DNA from 4 places in the Shewanella sp. MMG014 genome. Region 2 is predicted to be linked to each of the others. Evidence: predicted binding sites of a transcription regulator. Region 2 holds the regulator's gene; each other region holds the start of a gene.

What was found. The regulator MetJ, encoded in region 2, represses methionine synthesis genes. The targets are predictions, from matches to a motif close to TAGACGTCTAGACGTCTA.
Region 1: the regulator MetJ is predicted to act here: its motif matches at 1,999-2,016, upstream of metH (methionine synthase).
Region 3: the regulator MetJ is predicted to act here: its motif matches at 3,005-3,022, upstream of metK (methionine adenosyltransferase).
Region 4: the regulator MetJ is predicted to act here: its motif matches at 2,730-2,747, upstream of serA (phosphoglycerate dehydrogenase).

The regions. Positions count from the first base shown of each region.
Region 1 covers NZ_JAGJDZ010000004.1:104,504-109,647, reverse strand. The annotation lists gene J8L86_RS08010 (ABC transporter ATP-binding protein) at 1-474, opposite strand, end outside; gene J8L86_RS08005 (hypothetical protein) at 471-641, opposite strand; gene J8L86_RS08000 (histidine phosphatase family protein) at 1,035-1,850, opposite strand; gene metH (methionine synthase) at 2,176-5,144, shown strand, end outside.
Region 2 covers NZ_JAGJDZ010000006.1:330,625-335,768, forward strand. The annotation lists gene J8L86_RS12320 (bifunctional aspartate kinase/homoserine dehydrogenase II) at 1-1,043, opposite strand, end outside; gene metB (cystathionine gamma-synthase) at 1,097-2,257, opposite strand; gene metJ (met regulon transcriptional regulator MetJ) at 2,480-2,797, shown strand; gene J8L86_RS12335 (sulfite exporter TauE/SafE family protein) at 2,908-3,648, shown strand; gene J8L86_RS12340 (conjugal transfer protein TraF) at 3,691-4,917, opposite strand; gene J8L86_RS12345 (LysR family transcriptional regulator) at 5,038-5,144, opposite strand, start outside.
Region 3 covers NZ_JAGJDZ010000003.1:482,209-487,352, reverse strand. The annotation lists gene epd (erythrose-4-phosphate dehydrogenase) at 1-362, opposite strand, end outside; gene tkt (transketolase) at 494-2,488, opposite strand; gene metK (methionine adenosyltransferase) at 3,066-4,217, shown strand; gene J8L86_RS07410 (MAPEG family protein) at 4,303-4,863, opposite strand; gene J8L86_RS07405 (flavin reductase family protein) at 4,956-5,144, opposite strand, start outside.
Region 4 covers NZ_JAGJDZ010000006.1:193,573-198,716, reverse strand. The annotation lists gene J8L86_RS11805 (two-component system response regulator) at 1-174, shown strand, start outside; gene ygfZ (tRNA-modifying protein YgfZ) at 270-1,232, opposite strand; gene serA (phosphoglycerate dehydrogenase) at 1,415-2,644, opposite strand; gene J8L86_RS11790 (DUF2238 domain-containing protein) at 2,796-3,401, shown strand; gene J8L86_RS11785 (LuxR C-terminal-related transcriptional regulator) at 3,629-4,294, shown strand; gene J8L86_RS11780 (hypothetical protein) at 4,429-5,144, opposite strand, start outside.

The DNA.
Region 1 (5,144 bases), on a different contig from region 2:
CTGCTTTTCGCCTCCTGAAAGCTGTTCATATTGTTGGCTTGCTTTTAACGCCAAACCGACTTTATCTAACGCTTGCATCACATTATGTTTATCAGCTTGAGTATCTGTTTCAAATAGCCCTTTATGAGGCGTTAATCCCATTGCCACGATTTGTTCACAGCTCATTGCAAAATAATGCGGAGTCTCTTGTTGAACGACAGCAACTTTTGTCGCTAAATGCTTTTGGCTGATGCGGCTAATATCTTCACCAAACAAGGTGATCTGGCCTCTATCTGGTGAGATATAACGATACAAGCAGCGCAATAAACTGGACTTGCCTGCGCCATTTGGACCAATCAGTCCCAGCATTTCACCTTGTTGCAGTGAAAAGCTGACATTGGAAAGAATCGCCTGTTGTTGCACTGACCAATAAAGTCGAGCCACCTTAAGCGCCTCACCCATTGAGCCATCTCGTTGCTGCTGATTTTGAGTCATGAAGCCGTCGCCAGAAAAGCAGACTTAATACGTAAAGCACACACACTGACGCGTTGAGCATCTAATGCGACGTTACCTGACAAGCAATGACCTAATCTAGCTAGGTTCTGACACATAAACGCAATGCAATCTAATGCAGCGCCATGTATTACAGTGGTATAAAACATGAATTCTCCGCCTGAGTCACCCGCTCAGGTTGATTAAAGGCACTGGATAGTGAATAAATGCAGTGCGTAAAAGGCTGTGAACCATCATAAAAAAGCTAGGTATCTGACTTAGTTATTCGTAAAAAATAACATTACAGTTGCGGGTACAGTTCATGCTAATCAATCAGACCTTGAGTCAAGTTGAACCATGATTCCCTATTCATCCATTAGTATGACAAAACAGATTAACTTTATTTATTCTTAAACGATAGCGACAATAATCCATCCGCTATCGCGACCTATTTTATGCTTTCTTACAGATTAAGATAACACGTAAAAAAGTTTGTAAAGATTGTACGCTAAATTAAGGGCTTGTTCAGCAAAAACGCGCTGATGTGCCCCCTATTATTGACTCTATGCAGGCCAATGAAGTTGAAACTTAGGCTCGCTGCTTTCATCTGCCCAAAAAACTGAAATAGAAACCGTCGCGGCGTAATCAATGGATAAGGTGTTATATATGCCTTGGCATTGTTCAAGACCAAGCACCAAAGCAATAATGGTGCGTATGACACCACCATGAGTGACAATAATAGCCAAAGGTTCAGGGGTATTTTTTGCTAACTCAGAACGATTTACGTTAAGCTCAGGGCTGTTAGCTTGAAGCTCAGGGCTGTTAGCTTGAAGCTCAGGGCTGTTACCTTTAAGCTCAGGGCTGTTCGCCACTTGACGTAATTGCTGACACACCTTGTTAAAACCAGATGCGACACGCGTTTCAAATTCACTCATCGGCTCTGCATTCGGTGGTGTATGTTGCCAAGGATTGTCCCAGTATTGATTAATCTTATCGCCAAACTGTTCGTATAAAGAATCAAATGACACCCCATCCCAGTCACCAAAATCAATTTCGGCCAACTCTGGCATCAACTGCACCGCAGGTAATGGCGTGTTGACTGACTGATGAGTTTCATCATTCATTTCACTTAAGGCAGTGTTAGCAGTATTTAACTCAGTAAATAACCCATGAGTAAAATGTTGGCAGCGTTTTAAAGGTGAGCTTATCAAGCTTACTTTCGGAAAATGAGGCACAAAATCAATCTGCTTAATACGATTTAGCATCGTAGCCGCACCGAGTTCGCTCAAATTAACATCCGTTTTTCCACGCAATATATTGCCGCCTTCACATTGTCCGTGTCGCAGTAATACTATCTTAGCGTGTGATAATCTAGTCACTCTAGGCTCCCTTTTTATACATTCCTGCACGTTCACCGTTCACAAAACCGTTTATCTGCACCAAGTTCAGCATTATTCATCATACTGGACTGAGTTAGTGCATTCTGACACTTGCTCTTGGAAACAAACTTCACGTATTATGGCCGTCTATACGTTTAAATGTCCAAACAAATATTAATGCTGAATACTTTTACGAAGCGAGTTTGACTTAGGCCGCCTTTTATATAGTGCAAAACAAGGTATGCTAATTTCTCAAGTTTCGAATATTCACATAATAAGAAATAGCTAATAGCAACTGCTAGCATAGCAATAAAGGTACTCAAATATGGCGAAGTCGACTTCCTACAGTCAGGTTCTTGAACAACTTACCAATACGCTAAAAGAGCGTATCGTGATCCTCGATGGTGCCATGGGGACAATGATCCAAGACTATAAATTGGAAGAAGAAGATTACCGTGGCGAGCGCTTTAAAGACTGGCATTGCGATGTGAAAGGCAATAATGACATGTTGGTGCTAAGCCAGCGTCAAATCATTAAAGACATTCACACTAAATACATGTTAGCGGGCGCTGACATTATTGAAACCAATACCTTTAACGCCACGACCATTGCGATGGCTGATTACGACATGCAAAGCTTGTCGGCTGAAATCAACCTCGAAGGCGCTAGAGTTGCCCGCGCCGCCGCTGACGAAGTAGAAGCACAAACAGGCATTAAACGTTATGTTGCAGGTGTTCTCGGGCCAACCAACCGTACTTGTTCGATTAGCCCAGATGTGAATGACCCCAGTTTTCGTAATGTCAGTTTCGATGAGCTTGTTGATGCCTATGTCGAATCCACCACAGCATTAATTGAAGGTGGCGCAGATATCATTATGGTAGAAACCATCTTTGATACTCTCAATGCCAAAGCCGCCCTATTTGCCATTGAAGCCGTGTTTGATACTTTAGGCGATCGCCTGCCAGTAATGATTTCAGGCACGATTACCGATGCCTCAGGCCGGACATTAACCGGACAAACCACTGAAGGTTTTTATAACTCACTGCGCCACATCAAACCGATTTCTATTGGCCTTAACTGTGCATTAGGCCCTAAAGAGTTACGTCCATACGTAGAAGAATTATCTCGCATTGCAGAATGTCATGTTTCAGCGCATCCCAATGCCGGCCTGCCGAATGAATTTGGCGGTTACGATGAAACGCCAGAAGAGATGGCCGAGGTTATTATCGACTGGGCAGCAGAAGGCATGCTGAATATTGTTGGCGGTTGCTGTGGTAGCACACCAGCACATATCAGCGCGATTCGTGATGCCGTTATCACCCACGCGCCTCGCACTATCCCTGACATCCCTGTTGCGTGTCGCTTATCTGGGCTTGAACCGTTAACCATCGATGGTGACTCATTATTTGTCAACGTTGGCGAGCGCGCGAACGTCACAGGCTCTGCTAAATTCTTACGTTTAATTAAAGAAGAAAAGTTTGAAGAAGCCTTAGATGTGGTACGCGAGCAAGTTGAAAACGGCGCGCAAATCATCGACGTCAACATGGATGAAGGCATGCTTGATGGCGCAGAGTCGATGAAAAAGTTCTTAAACTTAATCGCCTCAGAGCCAGACATTTCTCGTGTGCCTATTATGATTGACTCATCTAAATGGGATGTCATTGAAGCAGGCCTTAAATGCGTACAAGGCAAATCCATTGTTAACTCAATTTCAATGAAAGAAGGCGAAGAAGCCTTTATCAAACAAGCCACATTAGTCAAACGCTATGGCGCGGCTGCCATTGTCATGGCCTTTGATGAAGACGGCCAGGCCGATACCCGAGCCCGTAAAACTGAAATTTGTACGCGTGCTTATCGTGTATTAGTTGATGTGGTTGGCTTTCCACCTGAAGACATTATTTTTGACCCGAATATTTTTGCGATTGCCACCGGAATTGAAGAGCACGACAATTACGCTGTCGACTTTATTGAGTCGATTAAAGACATCAAAGCCACGTTACCCTATGCGATGATCTCTGGCGGTGTATCGAATGTGTCTTTCTCGTTCCGTGGCAACAACCCAGTGCGTGAAGCCATTCATGCGGTGTTTTTATACCATGCGATTCAAGCAGGTATGGACATGGGGATTGTTAACGCGGGTCAATTAGCCATTTATGATGATATCGACCCTGAACTTAAAGAAAAAGTTGAAAACGTGGTGCAAAATTTACCTTGCCCCGTCGCTGATTCAACCAATACAGAACAACTACTTGATGTCGCTGAAAAGTTTCGTGGTGACGGTAAACAAGTCGCGAAAAAAGAAGATTTAGCATGGCGAGGTTGGCCTGTTGAAGAGCGCTTATCCCACGCCTTAGTTAAAGGGATTACCGAATTTATTGACCAGGACACTGAAGAAGCACGCCTACAAGCAGTCCGTCCACTGGATGTGATCGAAGGGCCATTAATGAATGGCATGAATGTCGTCGGTGACTTATTCGGCGCAGGTAAAATGTTCTTGCCGCAAGTGGTGAAATCCGCTCGAGTAATGAAAAAAGCCGTGGCCTATTTAAACCCATTTATTGAAGCCGAAAAAGTGGAAGGTCAATCCAACGGTAAAATCCTCATGGTGACCGTTAAAGGCGATGTGCACGATATCGGTAAAAATATCGTTGGTGTGGTATTAGCTTGTAATGGTTACGAGGTGATTGATTTAGGCGTAATGGTGCCTGTTGAGAAAATCATTGAAGTCGCCATTGCTGAAAACGTTGATATTATTGGCATGTCGGGACTGATTACCCCAAGCCTTGATGAAATGGTGCATAACGTTAAAGCCTTCCATAAAGCAGGTTTAACCATTCCATCCATCATTGGCGGCGCGACTTGCTCAAAAATTCATACCGCCGTTAAAATTGCCCCACACTCACCCACTGGGGCCATTTACATTGCCGACGCGTCTCGCGCCGTGCCAATGGTGTCAAAACTCATCAGTAATGACACACGCCAAGCGACCATTGATGAAGCGTATAACGAATACGACATGATGCGAGAAAAACGTTTATCACAGACTAAGCGTAAAACCATTGTGTCAATTGACGCTGCCCGTGAAAACCGCTGCCAGCATGATTGGGACAAGTACACACCATTCACACCTAATGTATTAGGTCGTCAAGTATTTGATGACTACCCACTAGAAGACTTAGTTGATCGTATCGACTGGACCCCTTTTTTCCGAAGCTGGGAGCTACACGGCCGCTTCCCAGACATTCTTGATGATAACGTCGTTGGTGAAGAAGCCCGTAAACTCTATAAAGATGG
Region 2 (5,144 bases):
AAAGCAAGTTCAACTTTATGGTGGGCAGATGTCCAATAAGCTAAAGGAAGGATCCCCTGTTGCGCTAATAATTCAATCAGGTTTTCTGTTGGTGATTGCAGCTTAATTTTAAACAGTACGACCTCATTTAAACTCGTTACAACCGGCGCACTTGCCGAAGAGCTTTGCGGCGCAATCAAGGTAAAATCAGTATGAGATGCATAGCTAGAACGAACAGCCAAACTGACATTGGTATCAAATAAAGGTTGTAATGTCCTGCTGTGAAGGACAGGAGAACCTAAATGAGCCAATCTATCCGCTTCCGCCAATGACATACTATTGAGTAACTTGGCATCATTGATTTTATTAGGGTCTGCATTAAACACCCCTTCAACATCAGTCCAAATAGTGACTCGTTCTATATCTGCTAAGCTCGCAATTAAGGTTGCGCTGTAATCAGAGCCATTTCGTCCAAGTAACAGAGTATCACCTTGCTGGTTAGCGCAAATAAAACCAGTAATGACTAATCGCTCATTGGGGTGCGCTTCAAGCAGTGCTTGCACTTTTTCACGTGATTGAGCTAATCGAATATTAGGCACTAAGCCTTCGTCAGCAACGAGAATTGAACAAGCATCAACATTGATTGCAGCAACACCTGATTCACGTAAAAGCGCAGCCATTAAGCGCGCAGACCAACGTTCACCAAAGCTGAGCACTTGGTTTAATTCGAATTCATTGCGCTGCTCAAGTGATAACAGGCTGATCAGTTGCGCCTTATCCGTTGATAGACGCTCACGTAAATCTCGGGCTTGTTCGTTAGAGAGCAGCTGCTCAATTAAGTTTTGCTGGTAGCTGATGAGAACTTGTAATTCTTCTTGCCATAATTCGCCCGTTTCCCGAAGCGACAACAGCTTGTATAGAAAGTTAGTGCTTTTTCCCGCAGCTGACACGACGACAAGATCGTCGCAGTTTCCATGAGTCAACAAAATATGGGCGACACGGCGATAACAATCTGCATCAGCAAGACTTGAACCACCAAACTTATGTAAATGACTGCGGGTCATTTTGTACTCCTTAAACCACTAAACTTTTGTGCAAAACGCTGACTGACACGGAACTATAATGCGGCAACTGCTGCGAGCCCGGCATTGATGTCATTCACTAAATCTTCTGCGTCTTCAATCCCGACAGATAGTCTCAGTAATGTATCTTTAATACCAGCTTCATAACGTGCTTCAGGCACCATTGCTCTATGGGTCATTGTTGCTGGGACGGCAACTAAGCTTTCCACTCCGCCTAAGCTTTCAGCAACACTGAAAATCGATAATGCATTTAAAAAGGCAACCACTTCCGCTTCGCCACCTTTAAGCTCAAAACTTAACATAGCACCAAAGCCTTTTTGCTGTTTGGCAGCAATATCGTGACCTGGATGGTCTTTTAAGCCGGGATAGTACACTTTTTCAACGACATCACTAGATTGCAACACGTCAATCACACGCTGAGCATTAGTTTGGTGCTCACGGATCCGCACGGCTAAAGTTCTAATACCACGCAGTGTTAAGTAACTGTCAAATGCAGAACCTGTTAGCCCTAAGGTATTTGACCACCAATGTAATAGCTCACCAAGCTCTGCATCTTTAGCGACAACGGCGCCGCCAACAACATCACTGTGGCCATTAATGTATTTAGTCGTTGAGTGCATCACGATATCAGCACCAAGTTCTAATGGCTGCTGTAAAATTGGAGATAAGAAAGTATTGTCGACTACAACAAGTGCATCAACAGCATGGCTTGCTTCAACGATGGCTTTAATATCCACAACCCGCAAAAGTGGGTTCGAAGGTGTTTCTAACCAGACCATTTTAGGCTTTTGCGCTATCGCTTCAGTGAGTGCTTTCTCGTCAGTTTGATCAACAACCAATAATTTAAATTGGCCTTTGTTGGCAAGATTTGTGAACAGTCGGTAACTACCACCATAACAGTCATGCGGTACCACGATTAAGTCATCAGGCCCAAGTAAACTGGTCACTAAGGTAATCGCGGCCATTCCTGTACAAGTTACAATCCCTGTCGCGCCATTTTCTAGTTTAGCGATTGCCTCTCCTAGTACACAACGAGTCGGATTACCTGAGCGGCTATAGTCGAATTCCCTAGGGTTGGTGTGTCCATCAAATGAATAATTTGTTGAAAGGTAAATCGGCGGGACTACCGCGCCATACTGAGTATCAGATTCGATACCTTGGCGAACTGCTAATGTAGCTGCGCGATGTTTTTTCATTGTAAGCTCCTCAAGATTGACACACTATAGAGTACACACCGTAGAGATGTCTAGATGGCTAAATGTACCTAAGCAAAGTTAGATCGTCAACACATATTAGACGTTTAGACGTCTAAACATAAAGAAATCTATTTGCATTCGTTATAGAATAGCAGCAATAATTTGACTGTAATAAATAAGCAGTTAAAATCTGCCACGAATCTATCGTATAAAGGTGAGTTAATGACTGAATGGAATGGCGACTATATCAGCCCATATGCCGAACATGGCAAAAAAAACGAACAAGTTAAAAAAATTACGGTATCCATTCCGTTAAAAGTGCTTAAAGTACTAACTGATGAACGTACTCGTCGTCAGGTGAACAACTTGCGCCATGCCACTAACAGTGAACTATTATGTGAAGCATTTTTGCACGCATATACAGGTCAGCCACTCCCTAACGATGAAGATTTATCTAAAGAAGGCCCAGATAGCATTCCAAGTGAGGCTAAAGCTCTTATGGATAAAATGGGCATCGAGTGGGAAGATTTAGACGAATAACCACTATTGAGCTTACTTTTATGTAAGCTCAATTTTATTCTGCATTTCTATTCGCATAAAATTTGTCGTACCAAATTTGCACCGACCTTAATTAAGTCAACGAGCACAGAATGGCATTTATCGATCCGCAAACCTTGATGCTTGCATCGGTTATCATATTTCTGGGCGCACTAACTCAGGGGCTAATAGGTTTTGGCTTAGCAGTGGTCGCCAGTCCACTGCTTTACATTATTGACCCTCAACTTGTTCCTGTTCCAGTTATTGCATGTGGATTTTCCATTGCATTAATAACGTTATTGCGAGAGCGAACCCCGCTCAAGTTTAATGGTTTACAATACGCCTTGCTCGGTCGAGTCCCTGGTGGTTTTCTTGGTGCTGGATTATTAATTTTTGCCCCACAAGCAGTATTAGGGCTAGCGATAGCCTTTATTGTGGCTACTGCAGTCATTCTTAGCATCTATAAAATTACCGCACCAGTAAATAAGATCACTTTGTTTATAGCAGGGGTTTTATCAGGAATATTTGGCAATATCGCTGCAATTGGTGGCCCACCTCTAGCAATATTACTTGCCGGAAAAGACGCACCACAGTTTCGTGCAGCCTTATCCATATTTTTTGTCTTTAGTTCTATGATTGCGATGTTGATACTCATTGTGGCGGGACTCGTTGAGCTAAAACATGTTTGGCTTTCATTGATGTTATTGCCGTCGGTGTTTTTAGGTAGCCTAGTGGCAGGAAAACTAACCAATAAAGTCGACAAAGAAAAAACCAGAATGGCAACATTAATGCTGTGTGGCCTGAGTGCTATCGTGCTAACAATTAAGTCAACGTTAGCTTTATCTATCAGTTAATCACGCCATAATTAAAGTCGCTGACGATCGTTAGGTCAGCACTCAGAAGTGGTAAGAGGTTTGTAATACTGCCCCTACAGCGTCATCTTCACCATAGCTACCACTCATGTCTAACTTAAATGCTTGCCCAATCGCAAAACCTGTACCAAATGAATATATATCAACACTGTTGTCTTTTAAGTCATGTCGATAACCCATTCTCAACGAGAGCCAATCAGTGGCTTTTAGCTCACCGCCTACACGCCAATACTGCACAGGATCAAACTCTTTAAATCGGGTTTGGTCGACTAAATCAATATCTGTGGTCAAGGTTACCGATGACCAATCGTAGGCAGCGCCTGCGGTAATTAATGGTTCCACTTGGTAGTGAAACTCTCGTCCTTGCGCTTCAACCGTTTTGACGGTTTGACTGAATAAGTTTCTGGCAGATAGCCCAATAGTTAATTTTTCAATAGGTTCAAATGCGACACCAACGTCCAAATTAAAAAGATTTTCATCGTTACGATATTTGTCATCATCAAAATCATCAGCGTCAAAATTGTTAGCATTAACTGAGTAATGGTAAGTATCAATTCGTTGAAACTTCGGTGAAACCCCTACCCTGACAGGCATATTTACAATCGACAAAGGAAAGCTAAGTGCCACACCAAAATCAGTCACACTACCAGCTAGCACGACGCCTTGAGAATCTAGGTCAGTGATTTCAGTTGGCGGGTTATTAGGGTCAAGCACGTTCAAAGTATCAATGTCTGACTGGGCAATATCGGCCACACCCACTGCGTCAATATAACTTTTATAAAAAACCGCCATCGGCATACGTTGATTTGGTATCACCAAGGCTGCACCAATTCCTGCTGATACATTCGCCACATTGCCTTTGAGTGATTCTAAATCTAACACCAAGTCGTCTCGAAAGGCTTCAACCTCGGCGGAATCACCGTTATTGATTGCCGTTTCAAGGCCATCATAAGAGTCCTGTAACGAATCAAACTTATCAATCATATTATCGCTATCAGAACCTTCGGCGCCAATTGTTGGCAGTAATAAAGAAAATGCTTGGGTCTTGTTGATTTCATCATTGGTATAGGTGTTATGTGGAGTAAGAATGGCCAATAAAGCAGGATTAATGAAACTGGCGCCAACTCGATTAGAGGCAGCAACACCAGTACCACCCATACTGTCGCTGCGAGCTTCAAAATAAAGCCCGCTAGCTTGCACATTATTGGCAAGCAAGAGTAAACAGAAAGGTAGCGCTAGTCTTGATAGCATCCCAGTTTTCCTATTTTTATTGTTTAATAAAGATAGTAGAAATAATCAAAAAAGGATGTCATATCAGCAAACTAAATTTTCATTTTTACCTTGTTTCAATTAACTGCATTGACTAAATTTTTATAAATCAGGCAGATAAGATTTGAAACGTTCATGGGTAAACTGTATAAATTTTTTCAGGCGCTCAGGTTGAAATTTGTCCTTGTGATAAAGCACATAAAACGGTG
Region 3 (5,144 bases), on a different contig from region 2:
ATCAGAACTTGTTTAGCGCCAGCTTGAATATGCGCTTCACAAGCATCACGCTCTATTAGGCTGCCACTACATTCATAGACAATATCGATATCAAGCTCAGTCCAAGGAAGCTTAGTCGCATCAGCTTGATGTAATAGTTGAATAACATCATCACCAATAACTAACTGATCATCCTTCAACTTAACTGTATTTTGGAATCGACCATGAGTTGTATCATATTGAGTGAGATGGCTAATTGCTGCAGGCTTGGCAAGTTCATTGATTGCCACAATCTGGATTTGCTGACGTTTACCCGACTCGTAAAGTGCACGAAGGATAGATCGACCTATACGGCCATAACCATTAATAGCGACTCGGATCATTGAGGGTTAAGCTTCCTCTTAACAGTACTCAGTAAAAAGCAGATAAAAAAACGGCCTGCAAGTGATTGCAGGCCGCCATTATACAGACTTCATGGGTAAAAGTTTACCCTTTTAATTGCGTCCGTTTTGGATTAACCCAGTGAATTTACTGTTTTAACCACATTTTCAACGGTAAAGCCGAAGTACTTCAGTAGCTCGCCACCTGGTGCAGACTCACCAAATGTGCTCATACCAACAACACCGCCGCTAAAGCCAACATACTTATGCCAGAAATCAACATGCGCCGCTTCAATCGCCACACGTTTTGTTACTGAGGCAGGTAATACAGACTCTTTATAAGCTGCATCTTGCTTATCAAATACATTCGTAGAAGGCATAGATACAACACGAACCTTTTGACCTTGCTCAGTTAAAGCTGCAGCAGAATCAAGAGCTAATTGCACTTCACTACCTGTTGCAATCAAAATAACATCAGGTGTACCTGCACAATCAGACAGTACGTAACCACCTTTAGCCACATTTGCTAATTGCTCAGCATTACGAGACTGGGCTTTTAAGCCTTGGCGGCTGAAAATTAATGACGTTGGCGCTTTGCTGTTTTCAATCGCAGCTTTCCAAGCAACGGCTGTTTCAGCAGCATCACAAGGACGCCATACTGTCATGTTTGGTGTCATACGTAAGTTAGCTAATTGCTCTACTGGTTGGTGAGTTGGACCATCTTCACCTTGACCGATTGAGTCGTGGGTATAAACAAAGATATTTTGAATACCCATTAGCGCCGACATACGTACAGCATTACGCGCATATTCCATGAACATCATGAAAGTCGCACCGTAGTTAATGAAACCACCATGAAGCGAGATACCATTCATGATACCGCTCATACCAAATTCACGAACACCGTGGAAGATATAGTTACCCGCTGGGTCGTCTTGAATACCTTTAGAGCCAGACCATAATGTTAAGTTAGAACCTGCAAGGTCAGCACTACCGCCTAATAACTCTGGTAACATTTCACCGAAGAAGCCAATCGCATTTTGAGAAGCTTTACGACTTGCAATGCCTTCTGCTTTATCTTGGCACTCTTGTATAAATGCATTCGCTTTTGCTTCAAATTCTGCAGGCAATTCACCGGTTAATACACGACGTGTAAATTCAGCTGCTTCTGCAGGGAATGCTGCTTGATAAGCTGCAAATTTCTTATCCCATGCAGATTCGTTGTTTGCGCCAGCATCTTTAGCATCCCAACCTTGATAAACGGTTTCAGGGATTTCAAATGCCGCGTGTTCCCAACCAAGGAACTCACGAGCTGCTGCAATTTCAGCATCACCTAATGGTGCACCATGACAATCATGGCTGCCTGATTTGTTTGGAGAACCAAAACCAATAGTGGTTTTACAACAAATCATCGTAGGCTTATCTGTCACAGATTTTGCTTCTTCAATTGCAGCGCGGATAGCATCGCTATCGTGACCATCAACATTTGCAATAACATGCCAGCCGTATGATTCAAAACGCTTAGGCGTATCATCAGTGAACCAACCTTCAACATGACCATCGATAGAAATACCGTTGTCATCCCAAAATGCCACTAATTTGCCTAGGCCTAATGTACCCGCTAAAGAACAAGCTTCATGCGAAATACCTTCCATTAAACAGCCATCACCTAAGAAACAGTAAGTGAAGTGATCTACGATATCGTGACCAGGCTTATTAAATTGTGCTGCTAAGGTTTTCTCAGCAATAGCCATACCCACAGCATTACTGATACCAGCGCCTAAAGGACCGGTTGTGGTTTCAACACCTGGGGTGTAACCGTATTCAGGATGGCCTGGTGTTTTAGAATGTAATTGGCGGAAGTTTTTGATTTCTTCAATTGGCAGCGCGTAGCCTGACAGGTGAAGTAAAGAGTAAATCAGCATTGAGCCATGACCGTTTGATAATATGAAACGATCGCGATCAACCCACTCTGGGTTAGTTGGATTATGCTTTAGGAAGTCATTCCATAGCACTTCGGCAATATCTGCCATCCCCATTGGTGCACCTGGGTGTCCAGAATTGGCTTTTTGAACGGCATCCATAGTTAATGCGCGGATAGCGTTTGCGAGTTCTTTACGAGATGACATGCTCTCTCCTGCTTGTTTGTGAGGTCTAGCGGGCAATTGTGGGGGCATATTTTCCCCTACTAGGCGATGTGACGCAAATTTTTATTAGCGGTATTAGCCACTTTTTTTCATCTAACAATCTATTGCAAACTAAACGCGTAGATTAATTAGCCAACTTTATACCATGTTACCGATAACATTTATATAACTTTTTCCCACTAAGCTATTACATTTTCTATTTTAAATTGCCCTAAGACATTTTTTGTCACATTAAAAGTACTGTGAATATTTGTTGCCACCGGCGAATAAAAAAACCAACAAAGTGATAAACATCAACTAAAGTTATTGTTTTATTTTTAACCTTAGCATCCCTATCCAATACAGTATAAAGGCAAGAATTAGCATAAAATTCATAAGATTAATTTAATAAATTTATAAAACAGAGCAATGACAGTTTTTATAAATCTTTGAATGGTTGCACAATTTTTAACTTATATTGATTCTAAGGGGTGTTATCAAACTTAATTTGAATTATTATAGACGTCTAGATGTAGATGCTTCTACACGTTCAAATTCCAAAAGACGAGATTTACCAACTATGGCAAACCACTTGTTCACCTCTGAGTCAGTCTCAGAAGGTCATCCAGATAAAATCGCCGATCAGATTTCTGATGCGGTACTAGACGCAATTTTAGAGCAAGATCCAAAAGCGCGTGTTGCATGTGAAACTTACGTTAAAACTGGCATGGTATTAGTCGGTGGTGAAGTTACGACTTCAGCTTGGGTTGATATCGAAGAAATCACACGTAAAACAGTACGTGAAATTGGCTACACCCATTCAGATATGGGTTTTGATGCTGACTCTTGTGCGATTTTAAATGCGATTGGTAAACAGTCTCCAGATATTAACCAAGGTGTTGATCGTAGCGATCCTGCAGAGCAAGGCGCGGGCGACCAAGGATTAATGTTTGGTTATGCAAGCAATGAAACTGATGTATTAATGCCTGCACCTATTACTTACGCACACAAGCTGGTTAAACGTCAGTCTGAAGTCCGTAAAGACGGTACATTACCTTGGCTACGTCCTGATGCGAAAAGTCAGGTTACTTTTGCCTATGAAAATGGTCAAATCAAAGGTATCGACGCCATCGTCCTGTCGACTCAACATCGTGAAGATGTGACGCAAGAAGACTTAATCGAAGGCGTGATGGAAACCATCATTAAGCCTGTTTTACCATCACAATGGTTAAACAAAGACACTAAGTACTTCATTAACCCAACTGGCCGTTTTGTTATTGGTGGCCCAGTAGGCGATTGTGGTCTAACCGGTCGTAAAATTATCGTAGATACCTACGGCGGTATGGCACGTCACGGTGGCGGTGCTTTCTCAGGTAAAGACCCATCAAAAGTGGATCGTAGTGCTGCTTATGCTGCACGTTACGTTGCTAAAAACATCGTTGCTGCAGGTCTTGCTGATCGCTGTGAAATCCAAGTGTCTTACGCTATTGGTGTTGCAGAGCCAACGTCAATCAGTATTGAAACATTTGGTACAGGTAAAGTTTCTGAAGACGTACTTATCAAGCTAGTTCGCCAGCACTTTGAATTACGTCCATATGGCTTAACCGCTATGTTAGATTTAGCTCGTCCAATTTACCAAGGTACAGCTGCATACGGGCACTTCGGTCGTAATGAGTTCCCTTGGGAAGCGACTGATAAAGCTGAAATCTTACGTGCAGATGCAGGCTTATAAGTTTTCAACATAGCCTAGCGCATAAAGTAGAATCAAAAAAACCGTCTTATGACGGTTTTTTTATGGGTAAAATTCACTAAAACGGCTAAGAGAACGTACGATAAAAAAGATAAATAATAATAGCGCCTACAGAGAGAACCGAAGGATAAAATGTCAAACTAAACCCTAACGCTCTTGTGGCGGAACCTTTTTCATAACCACTGATAAATATAATTCTGCCGATAAAAAAGACTATCGATATTAGCGCAATCAGTGACATGAACTCAGCAGGCATAATAAAGGTCCATAAAAAATACACGCTCAAAACAATACAAAATTGCTCTAAGGTATTTTGTAAAACATTTTGTAAATGCCTGGTTTTTTCCGACTCCTCAAAAGCCGAGCGAACATGAGTTTGTGTGGTATTGAATCGTCTTAGTAGCACACGCCCTGCAGCAAACATAAATGCCAATGCAGGCAAGATTAAGCCATAAGCATATATTGTTAGCCTTTCGACCAAAGATTGTGGCTCTGTGTATTCGAGCGGATTGGCTAAAGCGCCATAGGCGACAACGAAAAAAGAGACGATGACTCCTATCACGACGCTCAAAGATACATCACTTTGTTTTGATGATAGTTTATTTTTAAATTGTTCTAAAAGTGGCATTATCTCTCCCTGTACTTAATGCTCATCAGTAGATTTTCTTATCCTAAGGGTGTGAATTAAATAGTCCTTTTATTTAACTCGTTTACATCGCTTTATTCGCGCATCAATTGTACTTTATCTCTCGTTAAACAATAGTCACTGCCAGCCATTCTGCCAATGGCATCAAGTTGATCTGCATCTATTTTAAAATTATCTATCGCGTCATCTTTAACATGAACAGCAACGACGTCCCCTAATATCAAATGCCCTGCTAATGGCTGATTACCTAAATCGACAATTTG
Region 4 (5,144 bases), 140 kb from region 2:
TTTGATGCTCTGACTTCAGCAAGGCCTTATAAAAAAGCGTGGACGGTTGAAGACACGATGGCGCTAATTGAGAAAGAGTCAGGCAAGCATTTCGATCCTGATTTGGTAAAACAGTTTCGTTCAGTACTCGATGATGTGAAAGAAATCAAAGCGAAGCACGAAGAAACTTTTTAATACTGCCGCTATTTAGAATATAAAAAGGCTGCTAAGCCTTATTGGGTTAGCAGCCTTTTTTATATCACGTTTGATTAGCGCAACTACTTATGCTGTTACTCATCGTCTAATGAATAAGGTAGTGGTACAACTGAAAGTAGGCTATCACTGTCATCGCTAATACGAAGTACAGCATCATTATCAGTGTCGTTTGCTAGGACTGCGGTAAGCAATACTTGGCCATTATACTGAACTGACTCAATGACTTTACCTGCACGGCGATAGTCACCATCCATTTGAACTTCGATTTGTGTTTCGCTATTGACGGTATCGGAGGCTGTTCCAGATAAAATATACAAGGCACGTTTATTACCACCTCGGTATTTCATTCTGGCGATAGTCTCTTGACCCATGTAACAGCCTTTTTCAAAACTAATCCCATTTACAGCTTGTACATTACACATTTGTGGCACAAATTCAGCGCTATGATTAGCGTCAATGTTGGCATAACCCGCTTTTATCTCTAGTGCTTGCCAAGCAGAAGCATTAAGTAATGGCTGCTTAGAAGCTGCAATGACTTTGCTTGCTATATCTTCGTTTAGAATCAATATAAATCGGTCATTATCTTTTAAAATAATCGAGTTATCGACGACAGTTAATTCGTCATTTATCGCACCAAATTCTTGTTCAACGAACTGGCTTGCTGTGTTACCTGCTATCCCTATAATACATTTACTCGCACTGATATCAGTTAATTCAGCTTTACTGAAAACAGCATATTTTTGCCACTGAGCCAAACTTAGTGGTAATGCGGATGCTGTGTGAAGGGTGAATAAGCTGTCATTGCATGAGAATGTTCTGAAGCTTGAGATCATTTTCCCTTTTGCATCACAATGAGCTCCCCAACGCCATTGCTGGTCTGTTAGTGAGGTGATATCAGTGGTGACTTGGCCGTGAATAAAGGTTTTACCTTGCTCACCAGTAATTTCAATTAAGCCTAAATGCGTGAGATTGGCGACAAATAAGTCAGGGGAAGTATGTAGAAAGTCCCAATCAGGCTGTGTTGTTGCAAGTGTCATAAACTGATCCTTAAGATGACCATCAAAAGATAGACAGTGAGTGTAACGGAATTCATTAATGCTCAAAAGAAAAAGCTACCTTCAATTGAATGAAGATAGCTTTAGTTCACAATATTTTCGTGATGTTATTGGTCAATTCGTCATCAAGTTTAAATGGGCTGATTGACCGTTTAACTTAACGATTAAAACAATACACGAGTACGAATCGTACCATCAATCGCTTTCAATTCACCAAGAGCTTGTTCAGCTTGATTAGAGTCAACTTCCATCACTACATAACCGATGTCTGCAGTGGTTTGCAGATATTGCGCTGCAATGTTGATACCTTTTTCAGAGAAGGCTTGGTTAATTTTGATCAATACGCCAGGGCGGTTATGGTGAATATGCAGTAGACGTGAAGTGCCTTTGTGTTGTGGCAAGGTCACTTCTGGGAAGTTAACTGCAGATACAGTTGAACCATTATCTGAGTATTTAGCTAACTTGCCAGCGACTTCAATACCGATATTTTCTTGCGCTTCAGCGGTGCTACCACCAATGTGCGGAGTAAGAATCACGTTATCTAAGCCTCTTAATGGGCTAACAAATTCATCATCATTAGATTTTGGTTCTACAGGGAATACATCAATCGCAGCACCTGCAAGGTGACCAGACTTTAATGCCTCAGATAACGCTTCGATATCAACAACGGTGCCACGAGACGCATTAATGAATATGCTTTTTTCACGCATTTGAGCAAACTCAGTTGCGCCAAACATGTCTTTTGTTTGAGGCGTTTCAGGTACATGCAAACTGATTACGTCAGCTTCATTCAATAGGGCTTCTAATGAGTGAATTTGACTCGCGTTACCGAGTGGCAATTTGTCTTCGATATCAAAAAATACGACTTTCATGCCTAAGGTTTCTGCAAGAATACCTAGTTGAGTACCGATATGACCGTAGCCGATAACGCCTAAGGTTTTACCACGAACTTCGTAACTGCCAGCTGCACTCTTCAACCACCCACCACGATGTGCATGAGCATTTCGTTGCGGAATGCCACGCATCAGCATGATGATTTCACCCAATACTAATTCTGCTACACTTCGCGTATTAGAAAATGGCGCATTGAATACAGGCACACCTAACTTTTCAGCGGCAGCAATATCGACTTGGTTAGTACCAATACAGAAACAGCCAATAGCCACTAATTTCTCAGCATGATTTAACACATCAGCAGTTAATTGAGTACGGGAACGCAAACCGACAAAATGGGCATCCTTAATGGATTTTAATAGCTCATCTTCTGGTAACGAAGCTTTGTGATATTCAATGTTTGTGTAACCTGCACGCTCTAGTACATCGACCGCAGTTTGGTGGACGCCCTCCAACAGCAGGATTTTGATCTTATCCTTGTCAAGCGAGTGTTTCGCCATGATATGGGTACCCTCTTATCAATAGTTATGCTTATGTTATGCTGATAGTAATGCAAGACCAAAATAGCACTTTTTTAACTGGTTGTAGAGGGCTAGATGGCTAAAGTTAATATTCTAATTCTAGAACAATATCATCTAAGAGGGATTTAGTTTGAATAAGAAAGTTATATGGCTAGTGATTTATTGCAGCGTGCTCTGTTGGTCTGTTATCTCACCTAAGGATATGTTTACTTGGTGGCTTGAAGCGCTTCCTGCGTTATTGGCTATTCCTATCCTATTTTTTACTCGAAATAAATTCCCCTTAACCTCACTGTCTTATCTGTTAATTTTAATCCATTGCTGTGTGCTGTTGGTTGGTGCTAAATACACTTATGCAGAGGTGCCGTTATTCGATTGGTTAGCACAACTGATGGATAGTGATAGAAATAACTACGATAAAGTTGGCCATCTCGCACAAGGTTTTATACCTGTGATGTTAGCCCGTGAAGTGATGTTGAGAAATCATGTGTTACAACCAGGCTATTGGTGCCAGTTTTTATCTGTGTGTTTTGTGTTAGCGTTTTCAGCTTTCTACGAACTCATAGAATGGTGGGTTGCTCTATTAACGGGAGAAGATGCAGAAGCCTTTTTAGGCACTCAAGGTTACGTTTGGGATACCCAATCTGACATGTTTATGGCATTAGTAGGAGGAATTAGTGCATTAGTGTTGCTTACTGGACTACATAATAAGCAGTTAGCATCACTTAATCGTCACTAATTTTTAGGTAAATAAACTAAATTAGGCAGTGCGGAAAGTTTTTTTATGCTATTAATAGAGGACTTTATAAGGACTTAGATGATTAATTCATACATTAGTATTGCAAAAATACCTTATGGACTAGTTAAAATATACTATCATTGAACATTGTTGTTACATGTTTTCAGCATTTCAGGAAGAAACTCGCTGACGCGAGATGTGATGGATACTTTTCAGGGAGAAAAGTGATGAATTCAAATATTGATGAATTAGTTTTTTTGCACCAAGTCGCAGCGCCATGTCATTTGGCCATTTTAGCTGAGTCTATTGGTCTCAAAACTCGCATAGTTAAACATGCTAGTGAACTAGAGGTTGAGAAAAATACCAATAGTTTTTATCTAATCGCTCAAAAAGGAGCGGCTTTAGACAGTAAAGGTATCCCTTTACTGGTTTCTCGGCTCGTCAATCATGTCCCTGTTGCTTTATATCAAGTTGAGCGTGGCTCGCTTGATCAAGAGTCTGCGCTATTGTTAGGAGTAAGAGGCTTACTTTATGCCGATCAGCGTATGGATCTGATGTTAACAGGGCTGAGAAAAATGGTCGCAGATGAGCTTTGGTATGATAGACCGCTAATTAGTAAGATTTTCCGCAGACTGGTTCAGAAACTGGATGCAAATATTGATATTCCGCCTGATACGGTTGCTATGCTACAAATGCTAACAAGCCGAGAAAGAACGATTATTCAACTTGTTTCTAGCGGTGCTCGCAATAAAGAAATTGCCCACAGGTTGTGTATTAGTGAGCATACAGTCAAAGCCCACATTTCATCTATTTTCCGTAAAACGCAATCACGCAATCGGGTTGAGTTATTGCGTTGGGCGCAAACTTATCAAGCTCACTTTGAGTTCGCTTAAATCTGTATACTGGTAGAAGTTATAGTTACTGATTTTCCATTAAAATTGCAGTCAACAACAAGTTTGCATAAAAAGGGAGCCAAATGGCTCCCTTTTTATCTCTATATCTACAAATTATTTGTAAAAAGCAATAATTAGTTTTGGTAAATAGTTGCTGTATTAAAGTCGCCAGACTGCGATACATTGATCATATCGTTACTGCCTACTTGCATACCCGTTACTAAGTTATCATTGCCTACTTGAGAAATAGTTAAGCTGTTGTTAGTACCATCGACAAGGAAATAGCCGTCATCGCCACCAACCCAGTTACCAGCGCCTTCTTGTGCAATATCGATGATATGATCTTCACCAAGAGACACAACATCAGCTAAGTTAAATTCGCCTTCTTGTACGATATCAACACTTTGGCCAATCCCAACGACGCTCACAGTGGCTTCGTTGTCAGAGCCGACTTGTTCAAGTGTCGTGCTGTTTTCAAAACCAAAGGTATCTGAATAAGCAAAGTTAGTGTCGCCTTCTTGGCTAACTGAAACTGTATTTTGATCAAGTTCAACAAACACAGCAACTTCATTACTGTTACCTGTTGAGCTAATTTCTACCATGTTATCAGCACCATATGTACCTGAAGCAACGTAGTTATCTTCGCCATCTTGAACGACACTAATCACGTTTAAATCGCCGATTGTTTCGAACTCGGTTAGGTTGGCAGTACCTGACTGATCAATATCAATCATGTTGTCATTACCAGAAATTACAGCAATGTTGCTATCACCAACTTGGTTGCCTGTACCATCTTGATAGATGAATACTTCATTACCATTGCCAGTAGCAAACTCAATAACGGCGCTGT